3 regions of the Yersinia vastinensis genome follow, and region 3 is predicted to be linked to each of the others. Evidence: riboswitches for the same ligand, from Rfam matches in the RefSeq annotation. Region 3 holds a riboswitch; each other region holds the start of a gene.

Region 1 (8,226 bases), 440 kb from region 3:
TACTGGTTATGCTTATCACCAGGATCGTATGCGTCGCAAAGCTCTGGGTGAAGTTCCAGTGGCTCCGCAAGTTAGCGCGGATGAAGCGACTGCTAACCTGGCTGAATTGCTCAACGCTGGTTTTGGTAACAGCAAAGACTAATCTCTTTGTTCGTCACCAACGTAAAAACCGCTCCTTTCGGGGCGGTTTTTTTTTGCTTATTTTTCAGGACGAAAACACGGAGTCTAGGAAAGAGATCGGCCTAAATGACGGTCCCAATCTTTCCAGACTGGCTGTAGCCCAGAAAGTGTCAATGCCTGTGCAACCTGCTCTGGAGTCCGATTATCATGCGGAGCAAACTGTTCAAGCTCCGGGTGATTATCTGCATATCCTCCCGGCTGAGTTTTCGAGCCTGCACTGACATTATTAATCGCCACCGGAATCACGTTATCGCGGAAGAAAGGTGATTCGCGGGTCGATAAGGACAATTCCACATCTGGCGCAAACAGGCGAAAAGCACAAATCAATTGCAGCAGTTGTGGCTCACTCATCAGAGAGGCGGGTTCAATGCCCCCGGCGCAAGGCCGTAAACGCGGGAACGAGATAGAATAGCGGCTCTGCCAGTAAGTTTGTTGCAGGTAGAACAGATGTTCCGCCAGCATGTAGCAGTCAGTGCGCCAACTGTTTGATAGCCCAATTAAAGCACCTAATCCGATCTTATCGATCCCCGCACGTCCCAAGCGATCCGGCGTTGCTAGCCGCCAGTGAAAATCTTGTTTCTGGCCGCGTAAATGGTGTTGTTGATAAGTGGCCGGATGATAGGTTTCTTGATAAACCATCACGCCGTCTAATCCCAGAGTTTTTAGTTCCGCATATTCTGCTTCAGCCAATGGTTGAACTTCCATCATCAGTGAGCTGAATTGGCTGCGGATCGTCGGGAAATGGCGGCGAAAGTAGTCCATCCCGACTTTTGCCTGATGCTCTCCAGTGACCAATAGCAAGTGTTCGAAGCCCAGCGCTTTGATGGCTTCACACTCACGAATGATTTCCGCCTCATCCAAGGTTTTGCGCTTAATGCGATTACTCATTGAAAAACCACAATAAGTACAATCATTGGCACACAGATTAGAGAGATAAAGCGGCACATAAAAACTGACGGTATTGCCAAAGCGCTGGCGAGTCAGTTGTTGTGCTTTTTGCGCCATGGGTTCCAAATAGGCTAATGCTGCGGGTGAAATTAAAGCCATCAAATCATCGCGAGTGGGTTTAATCGCATTTATCGCCCGTTCAACATCCACGGCAGTCTTGCTGTTGATGCGCAGTGAGATATCGTCCCAATCTAATTGCCGCCAACGCTGAGTGAAGTCTTCAGACATGACTGTTTTCCTCAAGCAGACTAAGGAAACCAGTCAAGGGGCTGGTGGCATTGGCTTGTCGTTGGCTCGGGCCTAAACCAGCATGTCGTGCTAAGGTGCCCGCTTCAACGGCCAGCCGGAATGCTTGCGCCATGTGTACTGGTGAGTGAGCAACAGCAATGGCGGTATTCACCAAAACGGCATCAGCGCCCAACTCAATCGCCTCAAGAGCGTGGCTGGGTGCCCCAATTCCGGCATCCACCACGACCGGGACTTTCGCTTGCTCAATGATGATTTGCAGAAAGTCGCGAGTGCGTAGTCCCAAATTTGAGCCAATGGGCGCTCCCAGTGGCATCACGGCAGCACAGCCAACCTCTTCCAATCGCTTACATAATACCGGGTCAGCGCCGCAGTAAGGCAAAACGACAAAACCCTCTTTCACCAGTGTTTCGGCAGCTTTCAGGGTTTCTATTGGGTCTGGTAGCAAATACTTCACATCCGGATGAATCTCCAGTTTCACCCAATGGGTGCCCAGTGCTTCTCGTGCCAGTCGAGCGGCGAAAACCGCTTCCTGTGCAGTTTTTGCTCCAGAGGTATTAGGTAGTAAGCGCACCCCTAATTGGCGTAACGGCGCCAGAATGGCATCGTTACCGGCGTGGAGGTCCACGCGTTTCATTGCCATAGTGACCAACTGAGAGCCAGAGGCTTGCAGTGCTTCCAGCATTAATTCAGCGGTGGCAAATTTGCCCGTCCCGGTAAATAGACGCGAGGTAAATGTGGTATCGGCGATTTTCAGCATGTTAGCCCCCGGCAATCGCTTGGAATAGCAAAATGTTATCTCCCTCGCATAGCTGGCATTCTTCCCAGTGACAGCGGGGGATGATGACTTGATTAATCGCCAGTGCGGTACCCGGCTGGTGGCGATTTAGCTGATTGAGCAGCTTGTCAGCGGTGATATCAGTCTCAACCTCTAACGGTTGGTCGTTGAGCACAATGCGCATGTGGTTTGTTGTCACCATCCACCTCCACAGACGGGGCAATGTACTGCCCGTGTCAGTTGCAAAGTGCTCCAGCTTTGTTGCTTACCATCGAATAACCGCAATTTGCCGTTTAATGGCGAAGGCAGTCCTGCCAACATTTTGATGGCTTCGAGAGCTTGCAAGGTGCCAATCACCCCCACAACAGGCCCTAATACACCGGCTGTACGGCAGTTTCGCTGTGGCAGTTCTTTATCTGGATAAAGGCAGGCGTAGCAACCATAGGAGTAAGGCGGCTCTATCACCAGCAACTGCCCACTAAACCCCACCGCACTGCCACTGATTAATGGCTTTTGCGCAGTGATGCAGGCTGCATTCACTTGATGGCGTGTTTCCATGTTGTCACTGCAATCAAGCACCAAATCAACGCCAGCGACGGCATCAATCAATGCTTTCCCCGCCAGTCGTGTATCAAATGCAATCGCTTCGATCAGTGGGTTGAGGTTTTGCAGATGACGTTGTGCTAACCGGGCCTTATTTTTACTGTCCGGGGTCTGGCTGATATCGGTGGTGCGGTACAGAATTTGACGTTGTAAATTAGTCAATTCGAGCTGGTCATCGTCAGCCAATAGCAAGCGGCCCACACCGGCTGCCGCCAGATACAATGCCGCGGGGGAACCCAGCCCACCCAGCCCTATGATCAACACACTGGCACTTTTTAGCTGCAATTGGCCTTCAGGGCCAATGTCTTCGAGCAATAATTGGCGGCTATAGCGCAAGAATTCGCTGTCATTCAGTTCATGCGTGTTTATCATCATTTAGCCTCTTGCCTTCAATCAGGTGCAGCAATTGTGCGGTCGCCTGCTGCCAGTCATCGGCCTGAGTAATGGCGCTGACTACCGCTACACCGCCGACACCGGTTGCCAACACGGCAGGAACGCGCGCAATACTGATACCGCCGATAGCGACGGTGGGGTAATCAGGAGTGTTGTCGACCATCTGCTTGAGCACTGATAGCCCCTGTGGTGCTGACGGCATCTGTTTAGTCTGTGTCGGGAAGATATGACCCATAGCGATATAGGAGGGGCGTACAGCTTTGGCGATTGCCAGTTCATGTGCATCGTGAGTAGAGACGCCCAGCCGTAATCCGGCCTGCTGAATGGCGGCTAAATCAGTGGTTTCCAGATCTTCCTGCCCCAGATGCACGCCATAAGCGCCATGTTTAATCGCCAGCCGCCAGTAATCATTGATAAATAGGCGTGCTTTATAGCGTTCACCTAATTCAATCGCGGCTGCAATGTCTTGCTCGACTTGTGCGTCAGCTAAATCTTTAATACGTAATTGGATGGTGGTTACGCCGACTGCCAGCAGCCGTTCTATCCACAACAGTGAGTCAACGACCGGATATAGGCCGAGATACTGTTGGGTTGCAGGGAAACCTTTCTCCGCGGAAAAGGAAGCATGATTAGATGGGTTCATTATTGGCCTCTGCTTTTAGATTGGCTGGGCTATGGTATAGCTCACTGCCACGGGAGCGGAACTCGGCTGACATCTGTTCCATACCTGATTGTTGATTTTGCCGTGAGGGCTGGAGCTGGATTGTTTGAGTCTCTGCCTCTTGGGCTGCGGCATAGTCACGCACTTCCTGAGAAATTTTCATCGAGCAGAATTTCGGCCCACACATGGAGCAGAAATGGGCAACTTTGCCTGACTCTTGCGGCAGAGTTTCATCGTGGTAAGCACGAGCAGTTTCAGGGTCCAGTGCCAGATTGAACTGATCTTCCCAGCGGAATTCGAAGCGAGCTTTTGACATGGCATTATCGCGGATCTGTGCGCCGGGGTGGCCTTTCGCTAAATCTGCAGCATGGGCGGCAATTTTATAAGTAATAAGGCCTTGCTTTACATCATCTTTATTGGGCAGGCCAAGATGTTCTTTTGGCGTGACATAACACAACATGGCGCAACCAAACCAGCCGATCATCGCCGCACCAATACCTGATGTGAAATGATCATAACCCGGGGCGATATCCGTGGTGAGTGGCCCTAGTGTATAAAATGGCGCTTCGTGGCAGTGTTCCAGTTCTTCGGTCATGTTGCGGTGAATCATCTGCATCGGTACATGTCCGGGGCCTTCGATCATTACCTGCACATCATATTCCCAAGCAATCTTGGTTAATTCTCCCAAGGTGTGTAACTCAGCAAATTGGGCTTCATCATTGGCATCTTGAATAGAACCAGGGCGCAGGCCATCACCCAGTGATAATGAAACGTCATAGGCGGCACAAATCTGGCAAATCTCACGGAAATGCTGATAGAGGAAATTTTCCTGATGATGGGAGAGACACCATTTCGCCATAATTGACCCACCACGGGAAACAATCCCGGTCAGTCGCTTGGCAGTCATCGGCACATAACGCAATAATACGCCGGCATGAATAGTGAAGTAGTCAACCCCTTGCTCTGCTTGCTCTAACAAGGTATCGCGGAACATTTCCCAAGTTAGGTTTTCTGCTACGCCGTTGACTTTTTCCAGTGCTTGATAGATGGGTACGGTGCCAATGGGGACCGGACTATTACGCAAGATCCATTCACGAGTTTCATGAATATAGCGGCCGGTGGATAAATCCATCACAGTATCCGCGCCCCAGCGAGTGGACCATACCAATTTCTCCACTTCTTCTTCAATAGAGGAGGTCACGGCAGAGTTGCCGATATTGGCGTTCACTTTTACCAAAAAGTTACGGCCAATAATCATGGGTTCAGATTCGGGGTGGTTGATATTGGCGGGGATAATCGCACGCCCAGCGGCGACCTCCTGACGAACAAACTCCGGCGTGATGTTTTCCGGTAAATTGGCACCAAAGGCTTGTCCCGGGTGCTGGTGGCGTAACACTTCGCCACGAATCCGCTCACGGCCCATATTTTCTCGTAGGGCAATAAATTCCATCTCCGGCGTCACTTTACCGGCTCTGGCGTAATGCAGTTGTGTAACACATTTGCCATCAATAGCTTTTTTAGGGCGCGGGAGATGTTCAAAGCGCAAATGGTCCAAACCTTCATCTGCCAAACGTTGCTGGGTAAAACCAGAGCTGACGGAGGCCAGTGCTTCAGTATCCTGACGATCCGCTATCCAGCTATCACGCAATTTGGGTAAACCGGTGTGGACATCCAATTTTGCGTTCGGGTCGCCATAAGGGCCGGAGGTGTCATAAACCGGAATCGCTTCGTTATCTTCGTAGCGTGGGGAGTCTTTACTGCCGCCAATCAACGTTGGACTGAGTTGGATCTCCCGCATCGGAACTTGGATATCGGCCCGTGAGCCTTGCAGGTAAATACGTTGAGAATTGGGGAAAGTTACCCCTTGTAGGGTATCGATAAACTGTTGAGCTTCTTCGCGCACTTGCTTGCGGGGAATAGCATGGCGTGGGTGTGATGCACTTTGAGTTGTATTATTAGACATAGCAAATTCCTACCAGTGTGGTTTATAGGGAAAATTGCTTGTCTGGAGCTTGGCGGGAGTAACGATGTTGGCCAGTGACCGGCAGCCACCTTTAAGGTGAAGACGGGCCTGTAGCGATAAATTACTCTTGTTCCCTTCGCGGGTATTAACCCGATCAGGTTCCGCGGATCCCGAATTAACGGTCTCAGCCTGCGTTTGCTTCCCTAAGAAAGCAGGTGCTAGGCACTCCGACAAGAGTCCTCAGTATATACCCTTCTTACTTGAAATTGCAGGGGGACTCGCGACGTTTATTACTCGCCCCATCCATGGGCCTCGCTTCTACGAGGCCGCTGCTTGCAATTCCAAGTCTTTGGGTATTTGAGATTGAATAAAAATCAGCTTATAGAACTGAGTTAATTTGCTAACCCTTCTCTATTTACCGGTTGAGCGGCTTGCCATGATTCTGCTGCCCATTGAATTAATTGATCTTCCAACCTGAAACGGGCATCCAGTGCCTCGCCGATATCAGATAAAGCTTGTTGGAATTCAGTGCAGCTATCTTGGTCTATCTCAATGTTTGTATAACGATCATGGAATGCCATGATAGTTTGAGTGTTATTTTTTAACGCGGGATACACTTTGGTCGTTAGCGCCATTTTCGGGCTGGACGCCCCTTCTACCTGTTTGATTATTCTATCGTAGATATGAAAATGTCCGGAGGAGAGATAATCCACCAGATTATGGCAAAAGTTCTCCAGCGCTTTTTCATTAAGCGGGGTATGCTTTTCTTTTTGCGGCTTAATACCGATCACTGCGCAATACGAAACTAAAAGTTCTTTACGTGCATGAAGCCATTGATCAATTAATTCATTACTGCCGCCAACGCGTTGAGTCAGGCTTTCTAATCGGTTGAGCATAAGCGACTCCATGAGTAAGAAAAAGTAATAGTGGGTTACAAAAATGTAACAAGCCGGATCCTAGATTGCCAGTGAAGTCGAGGTTGTGCAACAACGATATGGAACTACAACTTACAGGTAAAGAAAGTGGCTGGTGGATTGTCAGTCATGACAACAAATTATGGTTACCAAAAGGAGAGTTGCCGCAGGGCAATGCGGCCAATTGGTCATTACAAGGCGCGACTGCCAGACAAATTGGGGAATGGCAAGGGCAGGCGGTTTGGCTTATCCGCCAGATGATGTCTGCAGACATGGGGTCAGTACGGCAATTGCTGGATGTGGATCGCGGTTTGTTTCAATTGGCTGGGCGTGGTGTGCAATTAGCCGAGTTTTATCGCTCTCATCGCTATTGTGGTTATTGTGGGCATCAAATGCACGCCAGCCGCACCGAGTGGGCCTGTCTGTGTAATCATTGCCGTGAACGTTATTACCCACAAATAGCGCCCTGCGTTATTGTTGCTATTCGTCGTGGCGATGAGATTTTATTGGCGCAGCATGTTCGTCATCGTGGTGGTATTAACACCGTACTGGCGGGGTTTGTTGAAGTGGGTGAAACGTTGGAGCAGGCCGCTTCCCGTGAAGTCTTGGAAGAAAGTAATATTCATATTAAAAATCTTCGCTATGTCACATCGCAGCCTTGGCCGTTTCCGCATTCATTGATGATGGCGTTTATGGCCGATTATGATCACGGCGAGCTACGTCATGATCCTAAAGAGTTGCTGAATGCCGGTTGGTATCGTTATGACCAATTGCCATTGCTGCCACCTCCGGGCACAGTAGCCCGTCGGCTAATTGAAGATACCGTCGCATTGTGTCGTAGCGAACAGGACAGCTAAAGCTGGCATGCTACAATAGCGCCAGATAAAACAGTAGCGCCAGATAACTAAGGGAGCCCCACATGAATGAGTTGAAAAACGATCGCTATCTGCGTGCTTTATTACGCCAACCGGTAGACGTGACTCCGGTATGGATGATGCGTCAGGCAGGCCGCTATTTGCCAGAATATAAAGCCACTCGCGCTGTTGCCGGGGATTTTATGTCACTGTGCAAAAATGCTGAATTGGCCTGTGAAGTGACAATGCAGCCATTGCGTCGTTACCCGCTGGATGCGGCGATTCTGTTTTCCGACATTCTGACAATTCCTGATGCGATGGGCTTGGGACTTTATTTTGAAACGGGTGAAGGTCCTCGTTTCCATTCCCCTATTACCTGCCGCGCTGATGTTGAAAAGCTCCCCGTCCCTGATCCTGAACAAGAATTGGGTTACGTCATGAATGCCGTGAGGACAATTCGCCGTGAACTGAAAGGTGAGGTTCCACTGATCGGTTTCTCTGGTAGCCCATGGACATTGGCGACCTACATGGTTGAGGGGGGGAGCAGTAAGGCCTTCACTAAACTAAAGAAAATGATGTATGCCGAACCGCACACGTTGCATCTGTTGCTGGATAAACTGGCGGATAGCGTCATTTTGTACCTCAATGCCCAAATCAAAGCGGGGGCGCAATCCGTGATGATTTTT
Region 2 (8,226 bases), 2.1 Mb from region 3:
TGAACATCCTTACGATGTACAGTATATCCGGGCTGTTGGCGGTACTACCTGGCATTGGGCTGCATCAGCTTGGCGTTTCCTACCGAATGATTTCAAGCTAAAAACAGTTTATGGCGTAGGGCGCGATTGGCCGATTGAGTATGCGGCATTGGAAAAGTGGTATTTCCGCGCAGAACAGGAATTAGGCGTGTGGGGGCCGAGCGATGAAGATTTAGGTTCACCCCGCAGTGAGCCTTATCCGATGGCCCCGCTGCCGCTATCTTGGAATGAACAGCGCATCAAAACAGTATTAAATAGCCACAATTTTAATGGTAGCCCTTTTCATGTGGTAACAGAGCCTGTTGCCCGAAATAGTCGCCCTTACGATGGCCGTCCTACCTGCTGCGGCAACAATAACTGCATGCCAATTTGCCCGATTGGTGCCATGTATAACGGCATCACCCATGTTGAAAAAGCAGAACGTGCTGGAGCTATCGTACGCCCACAAGCGGTGGTCTATAAGTTGGAAGTGAACGACCAGCAGCAGATTACCGCCGCACTGTTTAAAGATGCGCAAGGCAATGAACATCGTGCTGAAGGTAAGTATTTTGTGTTGGCGGCCAATGGTATCGAAATTCCAAAGCTGATGTTGATGTCAACCAGTGATAAAAATCCACTTGGTATCGGGAACAGTTCAGATATGGTTGGGCGCAACCTGATGGACCATCCGGGGACTGGCGTTACCTTTATGGCTAATGAACCCCTCTGGCCGGGGCGCGGGCCGCAAGAGATGACCTCGTTAATTGGATTCCGTGATGGGGCTTTCCGCGCTGAGTATGCAGCGAAAAAGATCCATTTATCTAACTTGTCACGCACGGACCAAGTCACTATTGAGCAGCTTAAACAAGGTGATTTGCAACTGGGGCCGCAGCTTGACGCCAAAATTCGTGATCGGGCAGCGCGCTTTGTGCAATTCGATAGTTTCCACGAAATTCTGCCTCACGTGGAAAATCGCATTATTCCCAGCACGACAGAAAAAGATGCCATCGGTATCCCAAAACCCGAGTTTTACTATGCGATGGATGATTATGTTCGCAAAAGTGCGGTGCACACCCAACAAGTCTATGCTGAGGCGGCGAAGTTAATGGGGGGCACTGAAGTTCAGTTCCATAATAATTTTGCCAATAACAACCATATTACCGGCACCACTATTATGGGCAATGATCCGAAAGACTCTGTGGTGGACAGTGATTGCCGTACCCATGACCATAAAAATTTGTTTATCGCCAGTAGCAGTGTGATGCCAACGGTGGGGTCAGTGAATTGTACTCTGACCATTGCCGCGCTCTCTCTGCGTATCGCTGAAACATTAAAGGCCGAGGTGTAAGATGACAAAACAAAACCTGGGTCACTCAGTGAAACCCCTGCTGGTTGCATTAGGATTCGCCATCAGCGGGTATGCCAGTGCTGACGCTAATTTAATTGCGCGCGGTGAATATCTCACCAAAGCCGCTGACTGCGTGGCCTGTCATACCACCAAAGACGGCAAACCTTTTGCCGGTGGCTTGGCGTTTAAAACCCCGATGGGCACGTTATATTCGCCGAACATTACGCCCGACAAAGAAACGGGAATTGGTGGTTGGACGGATGAGGAGTTTTTGCGTGCATTACATGAAGGGAAAGGCAAAAACGGCGAAAATCTCTACCCGGCATTCCCTTACACCTCCTATACTTTGCTGAAAGATGATGACGTCAAGGCCATTAAAGCCTATCTATTCAGCCTGCCTGCAGTGCATCAACCAAACCGTGAGAATGATATGCCGTTCCCCTTTAATCAGCGCTGGGGATTGTGGTTTTGGAATCTGGTGAACTTCGACGGACAGCGTTTTGAACCAGATAGCAGTAAAGATGCGCAGTGGAATCAAGGCGCTTATTTTGTCGAGGCGTTAGGGCACTGTGGTGAATGTCACACGCCACGCAATATCACGATGGGAATGAAAGACAGTAAAGCTTATGCAGGCACAGAGGTCGATGGCTGGACGGCATTCAATATTACCTCAGACCCCCATGCCGGGATTGGCGGCTGGAGTCAGGAGCAGATTGTGCAATACCTGCGTAACGGCCATGTTGATGGCAAAGCCCAGGCTGCCGGGCCAATGGCCGAAGTGATTGAAAACAGTACCCGACATCTGACTGACAGTGATCTGAATGCTATGGCGGTTTACTTGCGAACACTGAAACCACTCAACCCGGACGATGAAACCAAGAGTCGCTCGGATTGGGGGCAAGCAGCGACTAGCGTCAATACATTACGCGGCATGCCTTTCATGGCAGATAACACCACTGACGGTGCGCGCCTGTATCTGGGGAACTGTGCTTCTTGTCATGGGTTTACAGGGGGCGGAGTGAAAGATGGTTACTATCCATCTTTAATGAAGAATTCTGTGGTGGGGGCATCAGCGCCGAATAACCTGATTAATGTGATTCTCCACGGCGTGTCGCGTAAAACTAATGAGGGCGAGGTATTTATGCCGGGTTTTGCAAACACATTGACGGATGAACAGGTGGTGAGTTTGAGTAATTATTTGCTGCAACAGTTTGGGCAACCGGCACTGAATATCAAAGCTGATGATGTCAAAACATTGCGCGGAGAGTAATTTCGCTCATTATTTATAAAAATATAAGGGAGCTGAGGCTCCCTTTTGAGTTTTCGTTAATTGCTCTTTTCAAGTTCGTTCGCCAGTTTATGAGCATTTATCTGCAAGTTTGGTGTTACATTATTCATACTATCAAAAAAATTAGGGAATTCCTCGCTAATTTTCACTGCCTGTTCATTATTGCAATGTAAGCTGTTGGATACGCAGTTTCGTAATTGCATAATCAGGTTTGACTTGTTTTCTTCGTTTAATATTATGTCGTTTAGTGTATGTGCTTTTTTATTTATTCTGTCAGAGCTAAGTTTTTCTTCATTTAAATTAAAACGCACCCCTCCGCCACAGGATATATAATTTATTTCATTTTCAACTCGAGTGTCATAGGTGAAAAGTCTCTTAATTGATGGGATGGTGTCAAAGGAAATATCAGGGTCAAAAATAAATACCACCTTATTTACTTGACTATTATCTGTATCTAACTGACTGAATTTAAATGATGTTACATTTTTATTCATAAGGTCGGAAATTTGTGGGCTTCCCATGTTTGCCTTGACGTAATATTGTTCCTCGCCACTTTCTAATTTAACCGAGTTAAGCTGGATTACTTTTCTATCACCTAACTTCCCAACGGTGTCTTCTGGTTCGAATTGGGGAGTCGCGGCGTGACTGATTGAATTTATAATATGTTCTATTGCATGTTTTCTGCTTTCTAATATTTCACTGTGGTTGTTTTTTTCTGATGATACACTATTTTATTGATAGGTATGCGTTGTTGTAAGGTTCGGTGCATTTGACATAGGGCCCATAAATAGTCCTTTTAAAATTAACTGAATTGAAAATCTATTGTATTGAATAAATTCAAATTTACTATTCAGGTTTTTATCTGGTTTTCATCCTATACAGATATAAAGTTATTTAATCTTTTCATTATGCCAATGCATTAAAATGTAATCGCCGTCATTGCTTTTACCGGTCGCAATGGCGATCCAACCTTGTTTTTGATAAAATGCTAACGCATGCTGGTTTTTTGCCAAACATTTTAATGAACCATGGCTGTTAAATAGGTTTTGCGCTGCTTGTAATAACGCTTTGCCCACCCCGCGATGCTGTATTCTGGGATCAACAAACAAATTATGCAGAAAGCTTTCTTCCATGAAGATGGAAGCAAAACCGACGTGTTTATCACCCTCGATAGCCACCAGAACAGTTTCGCCCATCGTGGAGCGGTCAAAATCTTCTAGATGAAAACGCTCTTCGTCCAGCCAAGTGAATGCCGCGCGGCGTGATGCTAAATACAAGCTGCGCAGAAACGGGCGGTCACTCTTGTCATACTCACGAATGTTGATACTCATCCTGTGGTAATACCTCCAAGATAGGGCGTATTTATCGGATTTATCATTACGCTAGCCAATACATGATTGATCTTCTATCACCTGCTAGTGATAATAACAATTCTGACTCGGGGTGCCTGTCACAAACAGTGATAAGGCTGAGATATTACCCGTATTACCTGATCTGGATTATGCCAGCGTAGGGAAGTCTCGGTATCGCAGTGTACCGCCTTCTTGACCGCCGGTTAGGAGGAATATGTTCGTTCAACCTGCCGTTTTTTCTTCAGTTATCCCCTTTCGTACCTCATCCTTCGCTCGACACCCGAGTGTGAGGGCGTATTTATGAAACGCATTAATGCACTCACGATTGCAGGGACAGACCCAAGTGGTGGTGCTGGAATTCAAGCTGACCTGAAAACATTTTCTGCATTACAGGCCTATGGCACCAGCGTTATCACCGCATTGGTGGCGCAAAATACCCGTGGCGTGCAGTCGGTCTATTCTATCGAACCTGCTTTTGTGGCGGCTCAATTAGATTCCGTTTTAAGCGATGTACGCATTGATAGCGCCAAAATAGGTATGCTGGCAAATGCAGATATTGTCGATATTGTTGCCACTCAACTGCGCCGTTATCCCATCCCATTTGTGGTATTAGACACTGTGATGGTCGCCAAAAGTGGTGACCCACTACTGGCACCAGAGGCTGTCGATGCGGTACGCCGATTACTGTTGCCTCAGGTTGCCTTGATTACACCTAATTTGCCGGAAGCAGCAGCATTACTTGATTCTCAACCAGCGAGAGATGAGCAAGAAATGTGTGAACAAGGGCGGGCGCTGCTGGCATTAGGCTGCCAAGGTGTATTGATGAAAGGGGGCCACTTAAATGGTAAAGACAGCCCAGACTGGCTGTTTACCCCAGACAGCGAACAGCGCTTTGTCACTCGTCGGGTTGACACCCGACATACCCACGGGACGGGGTGTACGTTATCTGCAGCACTGGCAGCATTGCGCCCCCGGTACACCAATTGGGCAGATACGACGAATGCCGCCAAGCAATATTTACAAGGGGCTTTGGAGCAGGCCGATAGCCTTGAAGTGGGTGAGGGGATTGGGCCGGTGCACCATTTTCATCAATGGTGGTAATATCCTTCATCCTTGACATTGCCGCGGTGTTAGCGGCGTTCATGCGCCCGAATCACTTACTCAAGTAAGCTCATCGGGACTTATTCACTTGCTGCCTTGCCGCAATGCCAATGATTTTGGATATATCCTTCATCCTTGACATTGCCGCGGTGTTAGCGGCGTTCATGTGCCAATGATTTGATATTGTGTTGAACATAATTAAGTCAGGCTGCTGATTGATAAAGTCAATTTTTAGGGAGAGCACAGTGATTGGAGTCGTAGTGGCGTAAGCCACCGGAGTGCCCCACGCTGTGCTAGGCCCGAGTATCTCGGCCTTATTACAAACTTTATTATTAAACACATTAAATGCTGTATTTAATTGATATCCGCTATCTGTGCCAGCAAATAACGCTGTGTCATTGCAAACATCGCCATGGCGCGCTGTAGATGATGTGCATCAAAACGATTCAGAAGGTAGCTATCGGCCCCTTTACGCGGGCGAATACGCAGTGACAGTTTTGGCTCGCCAGCTTCGTCCTTTATGAGGTCAAACTGATAGCTGCCAATCTCTTTTTCATTTTCTCGCCAGGAAATTTGTACTGCAGGTAATGGATTTTCTGTTGTTGGCTGCCTAATGGCAAAGAAATATTCCCCAGCCCAGAAACCCGTATAATCGCCATCAGCTTGCAAATGTTTGGTCTTGAAAATAGGGGCCGCCGCCAGTTGGCTGATTGCATCTGCGGTGATGTCTTGATGTGCTTGCTGCCACAGCGGAGTATCATGTTCTAACTGCCAGCAAGCAGCACCCAGATAATCATTCAATTCGCGCCAGTCATCATCCAACTGTTGGCGTAATTCTTCATCAAGAATATTGCGGTACTGCTGCATCCCACTGGGTTGGTCACCCAGTGTTTCATAAGTGATTAACTCCATCGTGCGCGGCTTACGGCGAAAACTCATCCACAGCACCATTTTAGGAATACGAAATTCAATCGACTGGATACTGAGCCGATAGCTGTCCCCTTTATTCACCACAAAGCCATTTGCGGTGCCACGTTTGTTCTGATAATTCCGTACCACAACCACGCTGTTTAGCCCCATCCAACCAGTGACATAGTGTTCACTGTCTGAGTTGGCGACATCCAGATCTATCACCATTTGGATGATTTTATCGCTCTCAAGCTTATCCAGTGGATGGGCATCCCCGGCAGAGTAATACAGTTTCTCGGGAGCTTCGGGTAACTCAAGGGTCAACATGCTATGGCCTTCTTCGAAAGTTTATGGACGAGAGGGTGATCGACTCATCATTATCTGGTTTATAGCTTACATCAACCTGTCATACAGATTGTGGTATACCGAGAATTAGGATGAAAAATCGTGCTATGGATCAACTTTTTCTACAGTTAGTGGTCCTAGACATGCAAACTAACATCACGCCTGCAAATTCATTGCACAGAGGCTAGTTCAAGGCCCGGCGAGTAGATCAATCAAATAATAAGGATTTTCGATAATGAAAGGTCACAAAGCCCTCCATTGTCTTGTTGCAGCAGCAATACTCAGCGCAAGCTCCTGGGCTATTGCGCAGCCAGCGACCTCTGTGGCGTCAGCGCAAACTGCATCTGCCAAGCCGCTTCCGACCACCGCCGATCTTTTGCAACAGCCGGTTTATAAAAACAGTTGGCAAAAAATGGTGAAGAGCCAGAAAAACTTGCCAGCGTGGGCGCGCAAAGGGGTTGGGACATCCGCACCGTATGAGGTCATTACATGGGAAGGGAAGGTGTACAAAGTGGGGCGAATCTGCAAACCTCATGATTGCAGCAATCAATTTATGTGGGTTGCATTCAGTCAGGATAAGAAACAAGTTTGGCAGGCGTGGGGGATGCGGGTTTCGGTAGATGATAAGCCACAAGCACTCGATAACCCAAGCCAGTTTGCGACATACCAATGGTTGGGCCGCCCTGATGAGCGCGTGCAAGCCATGCTGAAAAATCAGTTACAACAAGATCCAAACTGGCACTAATTTATCGCGCGGAGCATGATAATTTTCCTCAATTACCATGCTCCAGTGATCTGGGCGTGTCAGAGTCAGCCCACTCCGGCCTGATGCAGATCATGCAGATTAATCGCGCCAACCAACTTCCCATCCAGATTGACTACCGGTGCAGCACTGATATGGTGCTGATGCAGCGCTTCCAGCGCTTCGCCGGCACGCCATTGTTCTGGTAATCGGTAGCCTGGGCGAGTCATTGCGCCCGCGAGAGGTTGCTGCAGTGTTCCGCCCTTAACCAGCCAGCGGCGTAAGTCACCATCGGTAAAGACACCGACCACTCGCTGTTGTGGATCACAAACGGCCACCAGACCCAACCCGGTACGGCTCAACTCCAGCATGGCTTCCATGACAGTGTCGGATTCATTGACTACTGGCAGGCGATCACCGGTTCTCATTAAATGATGAACGCGATTAAGCAGCCGCGCGCCCAAACTGCCACCGGGGTGCGAACGGGCAAAGTCTTCTGCATTGAAACCGCGATGGCGCATTAATGCCATTGCCAATGCATCACCCATCATCAGAGTGTTCACTGCGCTGGATGTTGGTGCTAACCCCATTGGGCAGGCTTCGTGCTCAACACTGATATCCAGCACACAGGCGGCGCCCTGCGCTAATGGCGACTCTTTCCCCCCAGTAATCGCAATGACCGGAATATGGCTATCGGCTAACAAAGGTAGGATCAAGTCTAACTCTTTGGCTCGACCTGAATAGGAGATAAAAATTAGCACGTCCTGTGGGCCAATCATGCCCAGATCCCCGTGTAATGCTTCCGCGGGATGAACAAAGAAGGCGGGGGTGCCGGTACTGGCCAGTGAAGCGGCGATTTTTTTACCGATATGACCGGATTTGCCAATACCGGAAACGACGGCCTTACCGGTACAAGCCAGCAATAATTCACAGGCGCGGACAAAATTATCATCTAACCGCGATAACAAACGTTGAGCTTCAGTCAGCTCAATCTCCAGTGTTTCACGGGCATAGGTAATCAGTGGATTAGTCATCTTTATCAACCAGAATGATGTTAATGCCCATTTTCAATAGTGCCTGAAAATATTCGTCGCTAATGCCTTTATCAGTAATTAGGGTATCG
Region 3 (8,226 bases):
AAAAAATGGCCCTGTTTAAAACCGTGCTCGCGCCACTCCAGTAAGTTGCCACCACGGCCAAAACGCAGTGGGATCTGATAGCGATCAGCGTGTTTTTGTAATACCCGCAAATCAAACTGCACCAAGTTCCAGCCGATAATGGCATCAGGATCATGCACTTCTAGCCACTGATTTAATTTTTCTAGCAGTAGCGGCCGGCTGGCGACATATTCGAGTTTGAAGTCCAGTGCAGCTTCATCCTTCGGATGACCATTGGGGGGGCCTAGCATGTAGACCTGACGCTGGCCGCAGCCTTCCAGACCAATACAGTACAACTCACCATGTTCACTGGTTTCGATATCCAGCGACAGCAGTTTCAATGTCGGGCGGTAATCTTCGGCGGGTTTCATTTGCGTATTGAGTAGCGGGCCGTTGCCATTTTCGTCCCCGCTAAACCAGACTGGTGCGGTAATAAAACGCTCCATCAGAAAGCGTTCTGGTGGGCGAATATCACCTTCATAGACATTCACGCCACTCTCTCTGAGCAATTTTTCTAAGCGAATAAGCTGGCGATGTTGATTGCAATACAGCCCCAGAACTGGACGTTGGTGGAAGTCGGTTAGCTCAAGAGGGCGCAACTGCCAGTTGCGTTCATTGTGCAGCACCGTTTCAGCCCGCTGCCGTTGTTCCGCCGGGATAAAGGCCACCGAGGGCTGTGGCGGTAATTTAACCCGCTGTGGCCCCTCATCGGTCGCTAACCAGAATTCAACTTCGGTGCCGGCCTGCGTGTCGCGCCAGTGGCGAGTTAGCAGGAAGCCCTGTCGGGTTTGACCCACAAAACTACCTTAATAAGAAAAACGATTAGACTATGTACAGGCTATTTATTTGTCATTTTGGGCTTGGGTTGTGCTCGAAATCCTCACGTACTTATGTACGCTACGGTCTCTGCACGCAGTCCGCATTCAAACTGACTGCAACAATAACGCCTGAAGGTTTTAGATCTTTATTATGGTTATTTATACAGTGATTGTCTATTTTAATGCTTTTTTCCTTTAACTCGTGCGTCGCTAAAGTCGTTGGAGCCACAGCTAACATCCCTCTACTCGATGGATGAAGGGAATGAATTGATGATTGACTCCTTTACCGGTGGGCTGGACAATCCCTTACGTTGTTAACAAACGGACAAATTTATGGAAGCCTATTTATTACATTTACTGACACAATCTCTGGCTTTCACGCTATTTGTCGTCATGTTAGTTACATTTCTTGAATCTTTAGCACTGGTGGGCATGTTATTGCCCGGTACGGTGATGATGACCAGTGTAGGAGCATTGATTGGTAGTGGTGAAGTCGGATTTTATTCGGCTTGGGTTGCTGCCACTGTTGGCTGCCTGATGGGCGATTGGATCTCTTATTTTATTGGCCGTCGCTTCAAAGAGCCGCTGCATCGCTGGTCTTTTCTGAAAAAACATAAATCCATGCTGAATAAAACCGAGCATGCGTTACACAATCACAGCATGGCGACGGTATTGCTGGGGCGCTTTATTGGCCCAGCGCGGCCTATTGTTCCTATGGTGGCGGGGATGCTAAATCTCCCTCCGGTGAAATTCGCATTGCCAAATATTATTGGTTGCCTGACATGGCCGCCTATTTATCTTTTCCCCGGCATATTGGCTGGGGTGGCGATCGATATTCCACCAAGTGCCAATAGCTATATGTTCAAATGGCTATTATTCGTAGTTGTGGTGTTGATCTGGCTGGCATTATGGTTGTCATGGCGCTGGTGGCGCTTTGGTAAACGTAGTCCAGACCGCCTGAGTCAATGGCTGCCTCTGGCCCGTTTGCGCTGGGTGACTGTATTAGCCATTATTGCGGCTATTGCCAGTTTTGTGTGGCTACATATGCAGCCAATTATGCCGGTGTATCGGCATCTTTTGTGGAAGGTTCTGGCTGGATAAATATCCTTCGTCTTTGATGCCGTAGGGGGTTAGCTGCGCTCACTTGCCCGAATCACTGACTTGCAGTTGATCTTATTTGAAAAGGCTCATCAGGGGGGAATTGCTTGCTGCCTGCCTACGACAGTCTATAACTTTGGGTATTGAATTATTGCAATATATTCAACAGCTACTGATGTTTGGCAATCCCCAGCACGCTGGCTTCTGGGGCGTTGCCGCTCACTAATGCCTGTGTCGGGCCGTCGTAGTAAATTCGGCCATCGACGACCAATAATGTACGTTCGGCGATGCGCGCTGCATCGTCCAAATTGTGTGACACCATCAGCAGTGTGAGTTGGCGGTTGCCACAAACGTGTTCAACCAATTGCAGCATCTCATTACGTAGCGCTGGATCCAGTGCAGAAAACGGCTCATCCAGCAACAAAATAGGTTGACTACGAACCAAACAACGAGCGAGAGCCGCCCGCTGACGCTGACCACCGGAAAGCTGTGCCGGTAGTCTACTGAGGCACTCTTCCAACCCCACTTGTTGAGCAATTTGGCGTAACAGCAACTTTTGCTCATGATTGAGTTTCAGCCCCGGATGCAAACCCAACCCAATATTTTGTTCGACGGTTAAATGCGAAAACAGGTTATTTTCCTGAAACAGCATAGATACCGGTCTTTGCGCGGGCGCGGTTTGAGTATGGTCTTGATTATTCAGCAGCATTCGACCACTGGCCGGTGCCAAAAAACCCGCAATCAGGCTCAATAAGGTACTTTTACCCGCCCCACTGGGGCCAAGGATAGCCACCCGTTCACCGGGTTGAACGCACAAATCAAAGCGCATCGGTAAGTGGTCGTACACATAGGTGATTTTCTCAAGCTTTAGCATGGCGGCTCGGCAGTCGTTCAATGAGAGTAAACAGCAAGAAGCAGAGTAACAGTAGTAGCAGGGCGGTGACGGCCCCATCATTGCTGCGATAAGAGCCTATCTGCTGATAAAGATAAAATGGCAAGGTGCGAAAGTGCTCATTACCAAACAGGGCTACCACACCAAAATCGCCGATGGAGAGGACACTGGCAAAGGCCAAAGCCTGAGCTAGTGGGCGTTTCAGCGCACTCAACTCAATGTAGCGCAAACGGTGCCAGCCATGAATATCCAGTGATAGGCACAGTGGCGTATAGCGTTCAGCAAGGTCACGCATGGGGTTATCCAGCACTTTCAATGCATAGGGTACCGCCATCAGCGCATTAGTCAGAATCACCAGTGCATAGGGGGATTGCGGCAAACCAAACGTGTCATTGAGCAATAAGAAAAAGCCCGTCGCCAGCACAATACCGGGCATCGCAAGAATGACCATGCCGCTGACTTCTAATGCTTGCCCGTAAGCGGCACGTTGGTGCAGCTTTAGCTCCCGGCTGCTCCACAACAACATCATGGTCAAGGTAACACACAATAATCCGGCACCTATGGCGATGATCAGTGAGGTAGAGAACGCTTGCCATAGTGCAGGTTGCTGCAACACAGTCAATATCGTTTTATTACTACCATCAATGATGACTGCCAGCAGTGGTGGCACCATCAAGAGTAACGCGGCGCCAATTAACAGCGTGTCAGTGATGCGTGACCAAGTACAGTCTTGCGGATTACGCCAAATTTGCCCATGGGTATTGCCCACGGCCAACACCGAACTGAGTCGTTGGCTTAACACCACCAACCCAAGACAACAGCCCAATTGAATCAGTGCTAGCAAGGCCGCACGGCTTAGGTCGTAGTCATAACTCAGGGCTTGATAAATGGCTAACTCGATAGTGGTTGCTTGCGGCCCGCCTCCTAGCGATAGCACAGTAGCGAAACTGGCAAAGCAGAGCATAAAAATCAATGCACCAGTGGGTAAAATTTGGCGGCGCAGATAGGGCCACTCGACTAGCTGGAAATGCTGCCAGCCGTTCATACCCAGTTGTGCGGCTAATTGACGTTGTTCCACTGCAATGCTCTCCAATGACTGCAATAGCAGGCGAGTTGCCAGCGGCATATTAAAGAAGATATGCGCCAGTAAAATCCCCTGTAAGCCATAAGGTGAGAAACGGTAATCCACGCCCAACCAGCCCAATAACCCCGCAAGCCAACCTTGGCGACCATAAACCGTCAGGATGCCAAAGAGGGCAACTAACACCGGAAGCACCAGGGTCATTGCGCATAAACGTAGCATCAACTGGCGGCCGGGGAAGCGGCGGCGGTTCAAGGCGCGAGCCAGAAAAATTGCAGGGGTCACCGACAGCAGTGCGGAGAGAAACGCCTGCCAGAAAGTAAAACGAATGACATGCCACAGATAACTGTCTTGCCAGATGCTGTGCCAATCCGCCGCAGGGGCATGACGCCAGATAGCCGTGAATGCCAGTAGCGCGACACCGACTATCAGCCCTGCCGCCAGCAGCCCCGGCCACAACCAAGCGGAGATCAGCGACTGACGGCGGATTGCCATGCCTGAATCCATTTGCTGCGGTTGTCTGCCACCTCTTTAGCATCAAATTGCAATGCTTTTTGCGGCACAGTTAGGGTTTCAAATCCGGCCGGTAGAGTCATTTTGATTACCGGGTACATCCAGTTGCCGGTCGGAATATTTTCTTGGAAAGCGGGGGTGACAATAAATTGCATAAAACGCTGTGCCAGTTCCGGTTGTTTGCTGGAGGCCACTTGACCTGCGACTTCAACTTGCAAATAGTGACCTTCACTAAAATCTGCCGCGGCATAGTTGCTTTTCTTCTCTTCAATCAGATGATAAGCCGGAGACGTGGTGTAGCTCAGGACTAAATCCCCTTCACCTTTCAGGAACAAGCCATAAGCTTCACTCCAACCTTTAGTGACGGTGACGGTTTTCTTCGCCAATTGTTGCCATGCTTGTGGGGCCTTATCGCCATATACTTTTTGCATCCACAACATTAAGCCAAGGCCCGGAGTACTGGTGCGCGGGTCTTGATAAATCACTTTCCACGGCGCTTTGCTATCGACTAATTCTTGCAAGCTTTTCGGCGGGTTTTTCAATTTGTCTTTGTTATACACAAAGGCGAAATAGCCATAATCGAAGGGAACGAAAGTTTTATTCTGCCATGCTTGTGGCAAGGTTAAGTGGCGGGTATCCACTTGACTTGGGGCGAATAGCCCGGTTTGCTCTGCCGCCTGCACCAGATTGTTATCCAAACCTAAAATGACATCGGCCTGACTGTTTTTTCCTTCCATCCGCAGACGGTTCAGCAGTGAAACGCCATCTTCCAGCGCCACAAATTTAAGCTGGCAATCACACTGCGCTTCAAAGGCTTTTTTAATGGCAGGCCCCGGCCCCCAGTCAGCAGCAAAGGAGTCATAGGTGTAAACCGTCAATGTCGGTTTATCGGCAGCCACCGCGGCCGCAGACAGCAAGAACAAACAGGGAATAATGCGTTTAAACACTTTGCACTCCTTAACAATTAAAGGTGGCAAAGGTATCTGAGGCGGTAGTTAACATCAGTATCCATGAGGTACAGGCGTTATCTTTCTCAAATCCCTCCGCCGGTGTTAACCGGATCAGGTTCGACGGGTTTGCTCTCAGCAAAAACATGCTGCACCGTGGTTGATACAGTATTGGGCAGTACTCGAAATCCTCACGTAGCCATGATTTACAAGGTCATGTGTACGCTCCGGTTTCTGTGTGCTGTCCGCCACCGTATGAACCCGACTCGCTGTGTTTTTAACACTTGCGACACTAGGTTAAACCTGGCTAGCGATATTCTTGCACCCCGTTGAGACGGCGCTATTGTAGAGATTAATCTGGGCGGGTGAAAGTGGCTTTATCCCTCTGGTGGCGTGAACCAGGCTGATTTGAAATCAAACCAGCCGAGGGTATTCATGCGCACCCCTCGCATACTGTGCTGTCCATATAATTCTAGCCAGTGATGGAACAGCGGATGGAATTGATTTTGGCTAACCAGTCGTTGGCTCCAATCGGCCATGGGTAACGTATTATTGCGCCAAGATTCAACATCTTGATCCAGTTCATCGCCTAGGCAATATTGCAACAGCGGCAGTTCATACAAAGTTGCAAACAGGGAAAACTCCAGCGGCAGATAGAAATTTGCGCTGCCAAGCCAGATATCACTCTGTGCATCGCCTTGATACCACTGAGTGTAATCTAGCACCTGTATGTTTAAGGTAACACCATGAGCCGCTAGCAGTTGGACGAGCGTCTGGCTGATAGCATCAAATTCTGAATGGTCGCTATAAAAGGTCAGTGTCAGTTCGGTTAGCTCGGCGGGTTTCGGCTCCAGTGCCGTGAGCCGGTTGTGATGCCAGCGCGGTAACATGCCATAGGCGGGTGACCAGTAACGTTGATAAAAGGGATCTGCAAAACTGAGTAGGGCGACAGGGGTTATCAGTTCGCATAACCAACGGCGGACTTCTGGATGACAAGTCTGGGGTGAACGCTGGTCAAATAGCAAAAAATAACAGCCTTCTTCCAGCCGACTTTCCAACTCATTTTTACTGGTATCATCAGCCTGCAACTGAACACCGGTATAAATCAGCTCATCAGACAGCTCTGGCAATACCCAGATATTGACTTCATCAATCAATGCTCTGAAACCAAAGTAGTTATCAAATGCCTGAATTTTCAATTGGCTATGGTGATTGCGGATCACGGAGTAAGGGCCAGTCCCAATGGGATGCCGACGAAAATCTGATTGATTTTCCCACTCTTGCGGCAAGATCATGGCGTGAGCACTGCCCAATAACCACGGTAGCCAGCTATCTGGGGTACTAAGATGCACATCAATCACATAGGGTGTTGGTGAGCGTACCGCCGTAATATGCGAAAAAAGAGGCTGGGGGATTAATCGGGTCAGGCTGTTAATCACATCATTCATATCCAGCTCACGGCCATGATGAAAATGAATGGCGGGGCGCAAATAAAAGCGCCAATGCAAGGGGCTAATCGCCTGCCAGTGGTGAGATAAGTCCGGCTCCAGTTCCCCATTTTCCTCATTTATTCGGGTCAAACCATTAAATATCTGCCGCACCATATGAGTTTCTGAACGGCGCAGTGCGGTGCCGGGTAGCAAGTTTTGTAACGGGCGATAATAGAGCACGCGCAGGATATGTTTACCTTGCCGGAAGCTACGCCCTAGTTGGGATAACAGCATTTGGCGCACTGCTTTTTTATCCCCGACCAACTGCACTAACTGATCAATATGGTCTTGTTCCAGTAGCTCTTCAGCTCGCTGCTGTTGCAGTGCTAATCCAGAATAGAGGAAGGTTAGTTGTGAGCGCTTACCTCGGCCCGCTTCTGCTTGCCAACTCAACCAACCCTCTTGTTGCATACTGCCCAGTAAAGAACGCACATGGCGGCGCGAGCAGCAGAGCACTTCTGCCAGCTCTTGTAAGGTGGTTTCTGTCGGCTGACCGTTAAAACGTTGCCAGAGTCGAATAAACTGCTGTTGCAAACGTGAGGCTGACATAAAAGAGGAACTCCGCAGCAAATTTCATCAATTTTTCTTTCCCTATATTACGCAGATACTGGTGACCAATGAAAGTGAATCGCCACGACGATGCCAGCGCAGTCACAGCGAAAGGGAGGAATAAGATGATTTTTAACTTACAACGTTATTCCACTCATGACGGCCCGGGAATTCGTAGCGTGGTTTTCCTCAAAGGTTGCTCACTAAGCTGTCGCTGGTGTCAAAATCCAGAAAGCCGCTCACGCAAACCAGAAGTGCTCTTTGACCCTCGTCTTTGCTTATCCGGTTGTGATTTATGTCATCAAGCCTGCCCGCAAGCGATTCAACGTATTGACGATCACATTGTGATTCATCGCCAGTTATTGATAGAAGAGGATGTTCAGGCGCTGGCGAAGTGTTGCCCGAGTGGCGCTCTGACGCAGTGCGGTAGTCCGATTGATATTGATGCCACGATGGAGACATTACTGCGCGACCTGCCGTTTTATCGGCGCAGTGGGGGCGGCGTAACATTGTCAGGTGGTGAGCCTTTTATGCAACCAGAAGTGGCCGCTGAATTATTACAGCGCTGTCATCAGCTTGGTATTCATACTGCGGTTGAGTCTTGTCTGCATACACCGTGGCGTTATATTGCCCCCTCTCTGCCGTGGCTGGATTTAATGCTGGCAGATTTAAAGCATACCGATGAAACCCGTTTCCAGCAGTGGACTGGCGGTTCAGCCAGGCGAGTGATGGATAACTTTCGCAAACTAGCTGCCGCAGGCACCCATATCACTGTACGGGTGCCGCTTATCCCCGATTTCAATGCGGACAACCGCTCAGT

The links. Region 3 has a riboswitch for thiamine pyrophosphate ahead of thiB (thiamine ABC transporter substrate binding subunit). Riboswitches for the same ligand answer to the same signal wherever they lie in the genome.
Positions count from the first base shown of each region.
Region 1: another riboswitch for thiamine pyrophosphate. It lies ahead of thiC (phosphomethylpyrimidine synthase ThiC); the one in region 3 lies ahead of thiB (thiamine ABC transporter substrate binding subunit).
Region 2: another riboswitch for thiamine pyrophosphate. It lies ahead of thiD (bifunctional hydroxymethylpyrimidine kinase/phosphomethylpyrimidine kinase); the one in region 3 lies ahead of thiB (thiamine ABC transporter substrate binding subunit).

Region 1 is NZ_CP173260.1:4,371,915-4,380,140, reverse strand. Features, by position in the region: gene rpoC (DNA-directed RNA polymerase subunit beta') at 1-142, shown strand, start outside; gene thiH (2-iminoacetate synthase ThiH) at 226-1,356, opposite strand; gene ACIOG0_RS20270 (thiazole synthase) at 1,349-2,134, opposite strand; gene thiS (sulfur carrier protein ThiS) at 2,136-2,351, opposite strand; gene ACIOG0_RS20260 (HesA/MoeB/ThiF family protein) at 2,348-3,127, opposite strand; gene thiE (thiamine phosphate synthase) at 3,111-3,791, opposite strand; gene thiC (phosphomethylpyrimidine synthase ThiC) at 3,778-5,772, opposite strand; TPP riboswitch at 5,887-6,012, opposite strand; gene ACIOG0_RS20245 (Rsd/AlgQ family anti-sigma factor) at 6,165-6,668, opposite strand; gene nudC (NAD(+) diphosphatase) at 6,767-7,543, shown strand; gene hemE (uroporphyrinogen decarboxylase) at 7,606-8,226, shown strand, end outside.
Region 2 is NZ_CP173260.1:1,232,500-1,240,725, forward strand. Features, by position in the region: gene ACIOG0_RS05630 (GMC family oxidoreductase) at 1-1,366, shown strand, start outside; gene ACIOG0_RS05635 (cytochrome c) at 1,368-2,636, shown strand; gene ACIOG0_RS05640 (hypothetical protein) at 2,693-3,175, opposite strand; gene ACIOG0_RS05645 (GNAT family N-acetyltransferase) at 3,545-3,985, opposite strand; TPP riboswitch at 4,084-4,187, shown strand; gene thiD (bifunctional hydroxymethylpyrimidine kinase/phosphomethylpyrimidine kinase) at 4,307-5,107, shown strand; gene ACIOG0_RS05655 (hypothetical protein) at 5,462-6,343, opposite strand; gene ACIOG0_RS05660 (inhibitor of vertebrate lysozyme family protein) at 6,597-7,106, shown strand; gene gutQ (arabinose-5-phosphate isomerase GutQ) at 7,172-8,137, opposite strand; gene ACIOG0_RS05670 (DNA-binding transcriptional repressor) at 8,130-8,226, opposite strand, start outside.
Region 3 is NZ_CP173260.1:3,930,876-3,939,101, reverse strand. Features, by position in the region: gene ACIOG0_RS18250 (DNA polymerase II) at 1-815, opposite strand, end outside; gene ACIOG0_RS18245 (DedA family protein) at 1,170-1,937, shown strand; gene thiQ (thiamine ABC transporter ATP-binding protein ThiQ) at 2,104-2,808, opposite strand; gene thiP (thiamine/thiamine pyrophosphate ABC transporter permease ThiP) at 2,795-4,402, opposite strand; gene thiB (thiamine ABC transporter substrate binding subunit) at 4,378-5,367, opposite strand; TPP riboswitch at 5,442-5,536, opposite strand; gene sgrR (HTH-type transcriptional regulator SgrR) at 5,745-7,406, opposite strand; gene ACIOG0_RS18220 (glycyl-radical enzyme activating protein) at 7,532-8,226, shown strand, end outside.